Regions from separate parts of the Streptomyces castrisilvae genome, predicted to be linked through region 1. Evidence: riboswitches for the same ligand, from Rfam matches in the RefSeq annotation. Region 1 holds a riboswitch; the other holds the start of a gene.

Evidence for each region. A riboswitch is a leader RNA that binds a small molecule or an ion and turns the genes downstream of it on or off. The one in region 1 is predicted to bind cyclic di-AMP.
Region 2: another riboswitch for cyclic di-AMP. It lies ahead of P8A18_RS12710 (transglycosylase family protein); the one in region 1 lies ahead of P8A18_RS02440 (transglycosylase SLT domain-containing protein).

What each region holds. Positions count from the first base shown of each region.
Region 1 is NZ_CP120997.1:632,729-639,864, forward strand. Features, by position in the region: gene P8A18_RS02420 (geranylgeranyl reductase family protein) at 1-604, shown strand, start outside; partial or broken gene P8A18_RS02425 (DUF6059 family protein) at 627-737, opposite strand; gene P8A18_RS02430 (SpoIIE family protein phosphatase) at 756-3,323, opposite strand; gene P8A18_RS02435 (antitoxin) at 3,460-3,648, opposite strand; gene P8A18_RS02440 (transglycosylase SLT domain-containing protein) at 3,817-4,689, opposite strand; cyclic di-AMP (ydaO/yuaA leader) riboswitch at 4,693-4,877, opposite strand; gene P8A18_RS02445 (hypothetical protein) at 4,849-5,052, shown strand; partial or broken gene P8A18_RS02450 (ATP-binding cassette domain-containing protein) at 5,180-5,442, opposite strand; gene P8A18_RS02455 (hypothetical protein) at 5,794-6,081, shown strand; gene P8A18_RS02460 (2,3-dihydro-2,3-dihydroxybenzoate dehydrogenase) at 6,078-6,875, shown strand; gene P8A18_RS02465 (isochorismate synthase) at 6,936-7,136, shown strand, end outside.
Region 2 is NZ_CP120997.1:2,980,069-2,987,204, forward strand. Features, by position in the region: gene P8A18_RS12685 (NAD(P)/FAD-dependent oxidoreductase) at 1-129, opposite strand, end outside; gene P8A18_RS12690 (Ppx/GppA phosphatase family protein) at 554-1,495, opposite strand; gene P8A18_RS12695 (DUF501 domain-containing protein) at 1,506-2,045, opposite strand; gene P8A18_RS12700 (FtsB family cell division protein) at 2,116-2,586, opposite strand; gene eno (phosphopyruvate hydratase) at 2,719-3,999, opposite strand; gene P8A18_RS12710 (transglycosylase family protein) at 4,307-5,053, opposite strand; cyclic di-AMP (ydaO/yuaA leader) riboswitch at 5,058-5,225, opposite strand; gene P8A18_RS12715 (transglycosylase family protein) at 5,527-6,567, opposite strand; gene P8A18_RS12720 (hypothetical protein) at 7,018-7,136, shown strand, end outside.

The DNA.
Region 1 (7,136 bases):
GATGGGCGACGGCCGGGTCAACGTCGGCCTCGGCGCGCTCCCCCACCGCCGCCACGGCAGCGCGGACCTGCGCGCGACGCTGGACCGGTGGCTGGCCCGTACGCCCGCGGAGTGGGGGCTGCGGGAGGAGAACGCCGAGGGACCCGTGCGCAGTGCCGCCCTCCCGCTGGGCTTCAACCGCCATCCCCTGTACACGCGGGGGCTCCTGCTCGTCGGCGACTCCGGAGGCATGGTCAGCCCGTGGAACGGCGAGGGCATCGGGCAGGCCATGGAGGCGGGTGAGGTCGCCGCCGAGACGACGGCGCTCGCGCTCGCGCTGCCGCCGGGCCCGAGGCGGGAGCGGGCGCTGCGCCATTATCCGGCCGAGATGAACCGCCGCTGGGGCCGCTACTACCGGCTCGGCAACACGGCGGCCGACCTGGTCTTCAGCCGCTCGGGCTTCCAGCCGGTGCTCAACCGCTACGTGATGGGCTCACCGGCCCTGCTCAACACCCTGGCCAGGCTCCTCACCAACCTCACCCAGCACCCCTCGCGCGACGCGATCGACCATGTGCTGAACACGGCGGTCCGTCTCGTCCCCGCCCCCGGTCCCCGGCGCCGCTGACCGCCCCGTGGGGCCGGGCCGGCTACACGTCCGCCCCGGGCACTTCGAGCAGTTGCCGTCCCCAGGTCTTCTCCGCCTCGCTGAGCGGGACTTCGGGGCACAGCCGCTCGGGGTGGCCGGTACGAGGCCGCCCTCGGCGCCTTCGGGCCGGTCAAGGGGTTCCGAAGCCGCCCGCGGGGCCCGTGTGCGCCGGGCCCGCCCGGCCGGCATCGGCGTCGCCGTCCTGCCCGGTCCAGCGGGCGGCGAGGAGCAGGGCGATGTCGTCGGGGCGGTCGGGGGCCTGTCGGGCCCGGCGGATCACCTGGTCCGCGGTCTCGGTGAGCGGGGCCGGGCCGAGGCCGGCGATCGTGCCGCGCAGCCGCTCGACGCCGATGTCGATGTCGATGCCCGCCTCCTCGACGAGCCCGTCGGTGTACAGGGCGAGCAGGGCGCCCGGCTCCAGGTGCAGTTCGGTGACGGGGTAGGACGCGTCGGCGTCGACGCCGAGCACGATGCCGCCCGGCAGCTCCAGGACCTCGGCGGTGCCGTGGGGGTGGCGCAGGACGGGCTGGGGGTGTCCGGCGCGCACGGCGTGCGTGCGGCCGGTGGCCGGGTCCATCACGATGTAGCAGCAGCTCGCGAACTGCCCGGTGTCGAGGTCGATGAGCAGGCGGTTGGTGCCGCTCATGACCTCCTGCGGGTCGTGGCCGCCGAGCGCGAAGGCCCGGACGGCGCTGCGGAGCTGGCCCATGGTCGCGGCTGCGGCGACTCCGTGGCCCTGGACGTCCCCGATGACCAGGGCGAGCCGGCTGCCGGTCTCGATCACGTCGTACCAGTCGCCCCCGACGTCCATGCCCTGGGTGCCGGCGAGGTAGCGGCCCTCGGTGCCGACGCCGGGCACGACGGGCAGCCGGTGCGGCAGCAGGGCGCCCTGGAGGCCGCGGGCGAGGGCGGCCTCGGCGTCGTAGCGCTGGGCCCGCTCCAGTGCCTGCGCGATCAGTCCGGCCAGTGCGGTCAGGACCGTACGCTCCTCCGGGCTGAAGCCGCGCGGCTGGTCGAAGCCGAGGATGCAGGAGCCGACGTGGCGGCCGGAGGCGATCAGCGGCAGGAAGGCGCGGGCGCCGACGTCGGCGTCCATGGGGATGCCCGGGTAGGCGGCGGCCAGGTGCTGCATCGACTCGAAGAAGATGGGGCGCCCGGTGGTGAGGGTCTCCACGCCGGGGATGCGGGCGTCCAGGCCGACGGCGTCGAACCGGTCGAGGAAGCCCTGGGGGAAGCCCGTCTCCCACTCCAGGTAGAGGTGGCCCTCCTTGAGGAGGTAGATCGCCAGTTGCCGGCCGCCGAAGGCGGGGAGCAGTTCCTCGGTGACCACGCGGGAGACCTGCCGGGCGGTGACGGCCTCGGTGAGGGCGATGGCCAGGGCGACCGGGCGGTAGAGCGCGGCGGACCGGTCGGCCGGGGAGCCGAGGCCCAGGCCGGGCGAGGCGACGGAGCCGGGGGCGTAGGCCGGCTCCTCGGTGGGGGTGAGGACGGCGGTCAGCCCGTCGTGGCCGGGGTAGAGGGAGACGGCGAGCCAGGGCGGCGGATTGCGGCGGGCCAGGAAGTGGACCGGGGCGTCGGAGATCATCGCGGCCCGGTAGTGGTCCTCGTAGGCGGGGTTCGCGAACGCGGGCAGGACCTCCCAGAACACCCGCCCGACCAGTTCGGCGCGGGCCCGGCCGAGCAGCTCCTCGGCCAGCCGGTTCAGGTAGGTGATCCGGCCGTAGCGGTCGACCGAGAAGATGCCGCGCGGCAGCCGGTCGGCTGCCTCGGGGACGACCGGGCCGATGCCCAGGTCCACCAGGAAGCCGGTCAGGTGCCCGCCGGGGCCGGCGTCCTCGTCCCGGCGCCCGGAGACCTCCAGCAGGTGGGAGCGCCCGTCGGGGCCGCGCAGCCGCATCCTGCGGACGACGGGGCCCGCCGAGCCCGCCGCCTGCCGGGCGAGCGCCCACAGGCCGTACACGTCCTCCGGGGCGAGCCTGGCCGCCAGGGCCTCGATGGTGCCGGGGAAGCCGCCGCGGCCGGTGCCGAGGATCGCGCCGAGGCCGTCGTCCGCCCTGACGGCGCCGGTGTCGAGGTTCCACTCGAAGCGGCCGATCCGTACCGGCGGGGAGCTCTCGGCGGGCAGCTGGACGGGCAGCGGCTCCTCCTCCCACTCCAGGCAGGTGCCGCCGTCCGCCAGGCCGGTCAGGGCGGCGCCCAGCTCATCGGCGATGTCCTGGATCCGGTGGAGGTCCTCGGGCCGCACCGGCTCGTCCCCGGTCGCCGCGCGCAGGACGACCAGGACACCGATGGGTGCGCGGCCGCGGAGGACGGGTACGTAGAGGGAGCCGAACGGGAAGGGCAGACCGGCCATGAGCTGCGGGAAGCGCCGCATGGCGTCCTCGGCGTCCGAGAGGTAGACGGGGCTGCCCGAGCGGAAGGCCTCGGCGACCGGGAAGGGCCGGTTCACGTGCATCCGCCACCAGGGGCGGAAGAGCGGGCCGGGCAGTCCCGCCAGAACGGCGAGCCGCAGCAGGCCGGGGGTCCCGGAGCGCAGGTAGACACCGCCGGCCTGTCCGCCGACGGCTCCGACGGCGTTCACGACGGACTGGGCGAGCACCAGCGACAGATCGTCCGGTGCCCGGCCGTCCCGCAGTCTCCCGGACGGGGCGTCGCTCGGGCCGAGCGGCGTCCGCCCGGCCGCGCCGTACCAGGTCACCCAGCCAGCATGCTCCCGGGGTGCCGGTCGGCGCACGTCGGACGCGTCCGGTCCGGGCGGGGGCACGGGGCATGCGGGGGCGTGCCCGAGCGGTGGACGCCTTGATCCTGCGTCCACCGCTCAGGAGTGCCGGTGCCTACCGCTCGTCGTTGCGCGGGTGGCTGTCACCGAGTTGGTCATTGAGCTTCTTCTGGGCGGAATCGACCTGCTTGCCGTACTTCCCACCGGTCCTCTTGTCGACGAAGTCGCCGCCCTTCTCGACTCCCTGGCGGGCCTGGTCCGGATGCCCCTTGATCATGCCCTTGATCTTGTCGAGCATGCTCATGACTGTCCTCCTTGGAACGCTGACCATCCCAGCATCCACGCGTTGCCCGGCTGCCGCACCCCGGGGCGGGCGGTCCCGCCGGCAGCCATGCGAAAAGGGGTGGAAGGAAGCGTGTCGCTTCCTTCCACCCCTGCTCACGACTCCGCCCCGAGCGCGGGGCCGCTGAGATCAGTAGGCGCCGAAGACGTTGTCCATCGAGCCGTAGGTGGCGGCGGCGTAGTTGCACGCGGCCGTGATGTTGGCGACCGGGTCGTAGATGTCCATCGAGGTGCCGGGCACGTGGTAGGCGTCGAAGGTGGGCTGGATCACCTGGAGCAGGCCCTTGGAGGGCGTGCCGGCGACAGCGTTGGAGTCCCAGTTGTTGATCGCGAACGGGTTGCCCGAGGACTCGCGGATGATGTTGCGGTAGATCCCGTCGTAGCTGCCGGGGATGCCGTTCTCGGCCATGACGGCGAGGGATTCCTTGATCCAGCCGTCGAGGTCGTCGGTGTACGCGGTGGCCGTCTGCGTCTCGGTGGCCGCGGCGGTCTTCTCGGCGACGGGCACCGTCGTGCGCTCCGAGCGGTCGGCACGGTCGGCGCTCTCGGTCCGCGTGGTGGTGTCGGCCTTCTTCTCGGCGGTCTCCGCCTTGAATTCGCTCTTCGTCGCGGCCTTGGGTGCGGCGGCCTGCGACGTGGCACCGATGGTCAGCTTCAGACCCGGGTGAATGAGGTCGGGGTTGCTGCCGACGACGTTCCGGTTGTCCTTGTACAGGCGCTCCCAGCCACCGCTGAGGGAATGCCCCTGAGCGATCTTGTAAAGGGAATCGCCGGACACCACGGAATAGGTGGTGGGCGTGGCCTTGCGTACAGCAATTTCCTTGCCCGCGACGGACGTCGGGGTGGCGGCCTTTTCGGTGACGGCGGTCTTCGCGGGGGCCGCGGAAGCTGTTCCGGCGGTCATCAGGGGGAGCGCGAGAACGGCTCCGCCCGCGCTCACGGCGATGAAACCGCGGGTCAGGGACGTGGACTTGGCACGACGGTGCTTACCCGGGAAGGGCATGGCGCATTTCCTCTCCGCCGCCTGCGAGGTGAGCTGTCGGGTTCGGACTGGAGATGTCCGGCCGCACATGGCGACTTCACCCCTAGCCGCTCCGGATACCGGACCGGCGGCAAACCTGGGTCCCCCGCTCCTGCCGTACGTGAGTGGTCGGGTTCCCGGATGGCGGCAGGATTCGGCGTTCCATCCGGATTGGATGTCGGTGACCGTAAGCGAGAAACGACGGCCGGAACAAGCCCGGAATTGGTGATCACAATTGTTTTGCAAGATCAATCAAAGGAAATGCTCATCATCGGCGGCGCCGACGGAAGTCAACTTTCTTGGCGCGTCTGGGAACCGCGACACCGGATCATGCGTCAGGGATGACAAACGTGACGCTGGCCACTGCGCCCGAAAGGGGCGATTTACCCGGTGTTCACACCTTTAGGCACCATTAAATACCCCCGAAATGCCCCTTTTTGGCTTTTGATCCATAAGTGGGCAATTGGGACATCATGGCGTGGCCGGGGCCGAGGGCGCCGGTGGGTTCGCCGAGCAGGGTGAGCGGCGTCCGCCGGGCGAGGACCCTCGCGAGCCGGCACCGCCGGCACTGACCGCCGGAGAGCCGGCCGACGCGTTCACCGCGCCCGGTGCGGGGCGGCGGAGCCGGGCGGTGGTGCGCAACAGGGTCGACTTGCCGCATCCGTTGGGGCCCACGACGGCGACGGCCTGTCCGGCGGGCACGGCGCGACCGACGTCCGCAACGACGGGGCGCCCGGTTCGCCGGTGAGGCGGTGCCGGGTGCCGCCGGCCGAGCTGGCGCCGATGACGAGGGAGAGCGGAACGAGGGGCGGCGGCGGGAGTACGAGCCCGATGGCCGCCCAGCGGACGAAACACCCTTCCCTCAGCAGGATTTCACTGGAGCGGGTCCTTGATTTGGGCCGTCCCCCTTGCACGATCGACATATGGTTAGCCTAACCTAAGTGTCCCGAGCGGATTTCGGCGGCTCCCGGGGCACATCCCTGCCCTGAGACGACGTCAATCGCTCTGTACCGCTCCCCTGTCGGTTGCTACGGAACGCCCGCCCGGACCCACTCGCCCCTCGCATACACACGGAGATCCCAGGCCATGGCGCCGCATCCCACCCCTTCCTCCCGTCGTCTCCTGCGCCCGGCCGTGGCGGTCTCGCCGGCCGGCTTCAGCGGTCTCGCCCCGAGCACCCGCGGGCCGTCCGGCAAACCGGACGCGTCCGCCCACGCGGGCAAGGCGACGACGACTCGGGTGACGGATGCGACCGGAACGGCGGTGAGCGTCCACCAGGCGACCGTGATCGACGGCACCAGGTGGACGAGCCCCGGCGGCGCGCAGGCGGCCGTCTCCGTGCGCGACGACATCCGGAAGGCGATGGTCAAGTGAGCACCGCCCAGGAACTCAGCGGCCGGCTGGCCCTCGTGACGGGAGCGGGCCGCGGCATAGGCGAGGCGGTCGTGCGGGTCCTCGTCGAACGCGGCTGCCGGGTGCTGGCGACCGACGTGGACCGCGAAGGCATCGACGCGCTCGCCCGCGAACACGGCGGGAGCGTCGTCGCGCGGGTCCTCGACGTCACGGACGCGGCGGCCGTGGAGGCCCTCGTCGCCGATGCCGAGGAGACCGTCGGCGCACTCGACATCGCGGTCAACGTCGCCGGGATACTGCGCTGTTCGCCGGTCGGCGAGCTGACGGACGAGGACTGGGCGGCGACGTTCGCCGTCAACACCAACGGGGTGTTCCACGTCTCGCGGGCCGTCTCGCGCCGGATGGCAGGGCGCGGCGCGGGCAGCATCGTCACGGTCGCCTCCAACGCGGCGGGCATACCCAGGACGACCATGGCGGCCTACGCCGCGTCGAAGGCCGCGTCCGTCATGTTCACCAAATGCCTCGGCCTTGAGCTGGCGCCCCTGGGCGTGCGGTGCAACACCGTGTCACCGGGCTCCACCCTCACCGACATGCAGCGCGGGATGTGGCCGGCCGGCGAGGAGCGGGACGACGGGCCCGCGGCCCGGCGCGTCATCGCCGGGGACCTGGCGAGCTACCGCACGGGCATACCGCTCGGCCGGATCGCCGACCCCTCGGACATCGCCGAGGCCGTCGCCTTCCTCGTGTCCGACCGCGCCCGCCACATCACCCTGCACGACCTCTACGTCGACGGCGGCGCCACCCTGCGGGCCTGACCTGCACGCACCACGTCATTGACAGCGGCTCGCAGCCCTCCCCCACTGGAGACCACCACGATGTCTGCCTCACTGCGCGTACCCTCCGCCCCGCCCCAGGCCGCCCCACCGCACTCCCCCTCATCCGGTCCGGCCACCGCACTCCTGGACGCCTACCGGCCCGGCACGGACCGCTTCCTCGCCTCGCCCGGCCGCACCCTGCTCGGCACCGGCACCGCCGCCGAGGTCCCGCACGACGACCGGCCGCCAGCCGTCCGCGTA
Region 2 (7,136 bases), 2.3 Mb from region 1:
CGACCGGGGGTCGACGACCGTGACGGTCGCCTCGCCGTAGCGCATCTTCTTGAGGATGCGCCGAGCTGCGTACAGGCCTACGTACCCACCGCCTACTACGAGGATCCTGGGACGCTCCGTGGTGCTCATGCCATCGAGTATCCACCCCGTTCGGGGGGCATGCTCGTGAGCCCCTTCACAAGGTTCTTGCCACCCTCTGCTATAGTTCGCCGCCCACGTGACCCAGGTCATGGCCACGGCCGGGAACCCGGTGCCCGCGGTGAACGTTGTTCACCAGCTGTGAGCTGGCCCTTGAGCCCCGCACCCGGAGGCGTGCCGCTCCCGGTCCACACGGCCGTAACCCGCCCGGAACACTCCCCCACGGGCCCCGAGTGACCCCGCTCACCCTCACCGTCACCCGTCCGGAGCAGAACTCCGGCCCAGGGCGGCCAATCTCTTGTGAAGAAGTTCACGAAGTTCGTCGCGAGGCGGCCCGAAAGGGGCCTCACCAGGCACATCCCGCCCACTCAAAGGGGCGGGCGGGATGACGTATGAGCGCTTCTCGGGCTGCCGCTCAGGCCAGCGACCAGGCGATTCCGTCGAGGATGTCGTGCTCGCTGACGACGACCTCGCGCGCCCCGGTCCGCTCCATCACGGCCTGGAGGATCAGCGCCCCGGACGCGATCACATCGACCCGGCCCGGATGCATCGCGCCGATCGCGGCGCGCTCCGCGTGGGTCGAGGCCAGCAGCCGCGCGGTGATCTCCCGGACCTGCTCCAGGGAGACCCGGGAGTGGTGGATCGCCTCGGAGTCGTACTCCTTGAGGTCCAGCGCGATGGCGGCCACCGTGGTGACCGTCCCGGCGAGGCCGACGAGCGTGGCCGCCGAGGTGATCGGGACGCTCTCCCCGGCCAGGTCCAGGGCCGCCGCGACGTCCGCGCGGATCGCCTCGGCGCCCTCGGCCGGGGGCGGGTCGGCGACGACGCCGTCCCGCACGAGGTGGCGCTCGGTCATCCGGACACAGCCGATGTCCACGGACCGGGCGGCCCGCACCCGGTCGTCGCCCACGACGAACTCGGTGGACCCGCCGCCGATGTCCACCACCAGGTACGGCTTCGCCAGGTCGTCGCGGCCCGTCAGCTCCTTGGTCGCCCCGTCGAACGAGAACGCCGCCTCCTGGTCACCGGTGATCACCTCGGGCTCCACGCCCAGGATGTCCAGCACCCCGCGCACGAAGTCGTCCCGGTTCTCCGCGTCCCGGGAGGCGGAGGTGGCGACGAAGCGGACCTTCTCGGCGCCGTGCTCCTCGATCACCGCCGCGTACCGACGGCAGGCCGCGAACGTACGCTCCAGCGCCTCGGGGGCGAGCCGCCCCGTCCGGTCGACGCCCTGCCCCAGCCGCACGATCTCCATCCGCCGGGCGAACTCGACGAGCTCCCCCGTGGCCGGGTCGGCGTCCGCGACCAGCAGACGGATCGAGTTCGTACCGCAGTCGATGGCGGCCACACGCGTCATGTCTTCGCCCTCAGCCCTCGTCCGTGCCCTGCTCGCCGCACGGCGCCACGCACGGCCCCTTGCGCCACCACTCCGGAAGCATCGCGATCGCCTCGTCCCCCAGCGGGTTCACACCCGGACCCGCGGCCAGCGAGTGCCCGACGAGCACGTGCAGGCACTTCACCCGGTCCGGCATGCCGCCCGCGCTCGGGAAGCCCTCCAGCACCTCGATGGCGTCGCGCCGCGCGAGGTAGTCCTCGTGCGCGGCCCGGTAGGCCGCCGCCAGCTCGGGGTCCTGACCGAGGCGCTCGGTCATCTCCTTCATGACCCCGTTCGCCTCCAGCGTGCCGATCGCGGACGCCGCGCGCGGGCACGTCAGGTAGTACGTCGTCGGGAACGGCGTACCGTCCTCCAGCCGGGGCTGCGTCTCGACCACGTCCGGATTACCGCAGGGACAGCGGTGCGCGATGGCCCGCAGCCCGCGCGGCGGGCGCCCCAGCTGCTGCTGGAAGGCGGCGATGTCCGCCTCGGTGGGGACGGTGGGCTCGGTCTGGGGAGGGGGCGTTTCCATGCCTGCCTAGCGTTCTGATCGGACTGCTCGAACCGCGGGTTCTGCAGAGGTACGGGGGTGGGGACGGCCGTCAGCCGCGGTCGGCGCTGTCGACGCCGTCCCAGAGGTTGGAGTGCCACGGCCCGCCGGACTCGTCCGGCTGCCCGTTGCGCTCCTTGACCGCGTCGGGGTCGACCACTGTGTAGCCGGTCTCCCCGGGAAGAAGGTAGTGCAGGTGCTCACGGGCCAGCCGCTTGATGTACGCGTCGTCCTGGAGCCGCGCCTTCTCGTCGCGCAGCTCCTCGGTACGTGTCTCGGCCTCCCGCGCCAGCCGCCGCTGGTCGGAGATCTCGTCGCGCTGCGACACGTACTGGCGCATCGGATACGCGAGGGCGACGATCAGCGAGCAGACGATCAGGGCCAGGAAGGCGGCCCGGCCGGTGAGCCGGGAGCGGCGGGCCTGCCGGCGGTTCTGCGACCGGTAGACGCGGGCGGCGGTCTGCTCCCCGAGCAGCCGCAGCCGGGTCGCGGTGGAGAACCGGTCCCGGTCCTTCGCGGCCATGTCTCCGCCTCCCCATTACGCACGTCCGTCCCCGCACACGGTACGGGACCGAGTGCGGGGACGGACGGAGGCCGGGGCACTTGACCCCGCCGGGCCGCCGGCGCCCTCGGGCGCGGCGGCCGGGCGGAGGTGTCAGCCCTTGAAGCGCGGGAACGCCGAGCGGCCCGCGTACACCGCGGCGTCGTCGAGGATCTCCTCGATGCGCAGCAGCTGGTTGTACTTGGCGACGCGGTCCGAACGGGCCGGGGCGCCGGTCTTGATCTGGCCGCAGTTCACGGCGACCGCGAGGTCGGCGATGGTGACGTCCTCGGTCTCGCCGGAGCGGTGGGACATCATGCACTTGAAGCCGTTGCGCTGGGCCAGCTCGACGGCGTCCAGGGTCTCGGTCAGCGAACCGATCTGGTTGACCTTGACGAGCAGGGCGTTGGCGGAGCCCTCCTCGATGCCGCGGGCCAGGCGCTCCGGGTTGGTGACGAAGAGGTCGTCGCCGACGATCTGCACCTTGGCGCCGAGCTTGTCGGTGATGACCTTCCAGCCGGCCCAGTCGTCCTCGTACAGCGGGTCCTCGATGGAGACCAGCGGGTACGCGGAGACGAGCTCCTCGTAGTACTCGGTCATCTCGGCGGCCGAGCGGGACTTGCCCTCGAACTCGTACTTGCCGTCCTTGTAGAACTCCGAGGCGGCCACGTCGAGCGCGAGCCCGATGTCCTTGCCCGGGGTGTAACCGGCCTCCTTGATGGCCTCGACGATGAGGTCGAGGGCGGCGCGGTTGGACTCCAGGTTCGGCGCGAAGCCGCCCTCGTCGCCGAGGCCGGTGGACAGGCCCTTGGTCTTCAGGACCTTCTTCAGCGTGTGGTAGACCTCGGCGCCCCAGCGCAGGGCCTCGGAGAAGGACTCGGCGCCGATCGGCGCGATCATGAACTCCTGGATGTCCACGTTGGAGTCGGCGTGCGACCCACCGTTGAGGATGTTCATCATCGGAACGGGCAGCAGGTGCGCGTTCGGGCCACCGAGGTAGCGGAACAGCGGCAGGTCGGAGGCCTCGGAGGCGGCGTGCGCGACGGCGAGGGAGACACCGAGGATGGCGTTGGCGCCGAGCGAGCCCTTGTTCTCCGTGGCGTCCAGGTCGAACATCGCCTGGTCGATGAGGCGCTGCTCGGTGGCGTCGTAGCCGACGAGCTCCGGGCCGATCTGCTCGATCACGGCGAGGACGGCCTTCTCGACGCCCTTGCCCTGGTAGCGGTTGGGGTCGCCGTCGCGAAGCTCAATGGCCTCGAACGCACCGGTGGAGGCGCCGGACGGAACAGCAGCACGACCCGTGCTGCCGTCGTCGAGGCCAACCTCGACCTCGACCGTGGGGTTGCCCCGGGAGTCGAGGATTTCCCGGGCTACGACGACGTCGATGGACGGCACGTGGCATCTCCTTCTGGGATATGACGCTGATGGTGCAGGGCCTCTTGGTCTCTTCGGCCTTGCGACAAGAGCCTAACCGGCCCGGCCGTCCGCGTCGGCCGGGCGCCCGGACCCTGGGACGAAAAAGGACCCAAGGGCGGGCACAGCCGGACATAGCGCCAGATATTTACTGGCCAGTAACTACAACAGTTGAACGATCACACCCCGCCCGGACCACAAAAAGCGGCATGCCCCGGCCCGGCACGCACGGGGGGAAGGTGCGCGCCGGGCCGGGGCGGCCTGAGCGGTCAGCGAGGAGGGACCGCGACTACTTCGTCAGGTGGAGCTGCTGACCCGGGTAGATCAGGTCGGCGTCCTCGACGATGTCCTTGTTCAGCTCGAACAGCTTCTCCCAGCCGCCCTCGACCCCGTGGTCGGCGGCGATCTCGCTCAGGGAGTCGCCGGCGACGACCTTGTACTCGCCGTCGCCCTTCTCGACCTTCCCGCCGGCCGGGGTGGTGACGGTCTTCCGCTCGGCCTTCTTCGGCGTGTCCGAGCGGTCCGAGCGGTTGGTGGCGGGCGCCTCGGTGCGCTCGGTCTTCTTCGGCTCGGACTTCTGGACCGGCGCGGACTCCTGCTTCGGAGCGGTCTCGGTCTTGGCGGCACCGGAGCCGGTGTCGACGCCCGGGTCGACGCCGTCGTTGCTCAGGTTGCCGGCACCGGCGCAGGACCAGGCGCCCGGACCCTGGATGGCGAGGAGCTTCTCGGCGGTGGCGATCTGCTGGGCCTTGGTGGCCAGGTCGGCGCGGGGCGCGTACTGGGTACCGCCGGCGGCGGCCCAGCTGGACTGGGAGAACTGCAGGCCGCCGTAGTAGCCGTTGCCGGTGTTGATGGACCAGTTGCCACCGGACTCGCACTGGGCGACGGCGTCCCACGTGGCGACGGAGGCGGCGGAGGCGCCGGTCGCGCCCATCAGCGGCACGGCGACGGCGGCACCGGTGACACCGACGAGCGAGGCGATCCGGACGAGCTTGGACGGGCGACGGTGCTTGTTGCCCTTGCTGTTGAGCAGCATCGAGACTTCTCCTCACCGACGCCTGCGAGGTGAGCTGTCGGGTTCGGGCCAAGTGAGTTGCCCGGCCGCGCCTCTGGCGCGACTTCACCCCTAGCCGGTCCTGATCGTCTCCCGACGATCCGGCCCAGCGCTTACCTGGGTCCCCCGCTCCTGCCTACGGCGCTTTACGCGTCTGTTCCCTTCGACCGACGGCAGGATTCGGCGTGACGGTCGACGGGGCCCGCGGTGCGAGCGGTTCTGACCGTAATCACACGTAACCCTCATATTCAAAGATGGACATACCGGATAATCATCCCGTATGAGCATCCGATGAACCCTCATTTACGCAGGTCGGAACGGATGCGGAGGGACCTCCCGGACAAGATGCGTGAGTTCACGCAAAGAGACCCATGTCTCACTTGGTCAAAAGTGGGACATGGGCCTCTTAAACCCCCCAAAAATCGGGGTGTCTTCAGCTGTTCATCGGACCGTGGTCACTGGGCGTCAAGCCCCAGGTCAAGGTTCTGGCCGGGCAGGATGAGGTCCGGGTCGGAGCCGACCTCGTCCTTGTTCGCCTCGTACAGCCCGGTCCAGCCGCCGGGCAGCTCCTGCGCCTCGGCGATCGCCCACAGGTTGTCGCCGGGCCGGACGGTGTACGTGCCGTCAGCTTCCCGCGCTCCGGTGTCGCGTGCCTCACCGTCACCCCGCGAGGCGTGCCGGCCCGTGTCGCGGCCGCTGTCCGCCTCGGCCGTGTCGTCGGGCGCCGGGGTGCCCCGGTGCTTGCCGCCCGTCTCCCTCGCACCGTCCGAGGAGCCGGACGGGTCGGTGGAGGGGGCGGTGGACGGGTCGGCGGAGGCGGAGGGGTCGGCGGACGGCGCGCCGGACGGGTCGGCCGACGGGGAGGTGGACGCCCCGGCGCCCCCCTTGCCGTCCTGCCCGCCATCCGCCTTGCCGTCCTTCTTGCCCGCGCTCTTGTCCGCGGCGTCACCCGTGGCCCCGCCGGTCGCGTCACCCGAGGCCGAGGCCGAGGGCGTGCGGGACGCCCCCGAGGACGCGTCGTCGGCCGGGTCGGCGCCCAGACCGGCGTCCAGCCCCGCGTCCGCGCTCCGGGAGGGGCTGTCGGAGGGCGTGGCCCCCGGGCCGGTGTCAGCCGGGCCCGAGTCCTTCGTGAGCCCGGAGACGACCGCACAGCTGGGCCACGCCTGCGGCCCCTTGGCGGCCAGGACCTTCTCGGCCACGGCGATCTGCTGCGACCGGCTGGCGAGGTCCGCGCGCTCGGCGTAGGACTCACCGCCGTACGCCTTCCAGAGCTCCGGCGAGAACTGCAACCCGCCGTAGGAGCCGTTGCCGAGGTCGGCACTCCACATGCCGCCGCTCTCGCACTCGGCCACCCGGTCCCAGGTCGACGCCTCCGCCGCGTGCGCGCCCGCCGCGCCGAGCAGCGGGATGGCGATGGCCGAGCCGGTCACGCCTGCGGCGACGACGATGGCGGGTGCCTGACGAGGGCGACGGTGTCTGCCGTTCGCGGAGCCCATGGGAGATGCCTTCCGTGTGACTGACAAGCGACTGGTGAGTCGAACGGTGAACCTAGCGGGACTCGAACGTGAGTCACAAGTCGATGCAGCAGAGATCACGCGAAAGTCACAGAGTTGACAGAGTGTCATCTTCGTTGATTCGCGCATGCCCCGTTCGGCAGCCAAGAGGAAGCGCCGAAGCCGCCGCGTCAAGGCGTCCTCCCGGCACTGAGGGCCTCACTCCCCGCCTGCGCCCGCATGCCGCCTCGCGGTTGAACGGTGACAGTGAGCTGCGGCAGCGTCGGATGCCGGCATGCCTCCACACCTTGCCGGTCCGCTCCCAGAAGAGTCATGATCTGCGGCCAGGCGCCCCGCTTCCACCAGAACAGCTGGCGCTCTCTCATGGGGTTGATGGGGCCCCAGGTGAGCGGCATCTCGACCCATGACAAGCAGTGGCGCAACCTGTGAAGCATGCCGGAGAATTACTGGCGAATGTCGTACTTCGAGATGAAGTGCTTCTTCGACTTCTCGGAGAAGAACCCGCGCAGCATCGCCAGAACCGCCTCCCACTCCTCGTCCGTCGGGTCGGC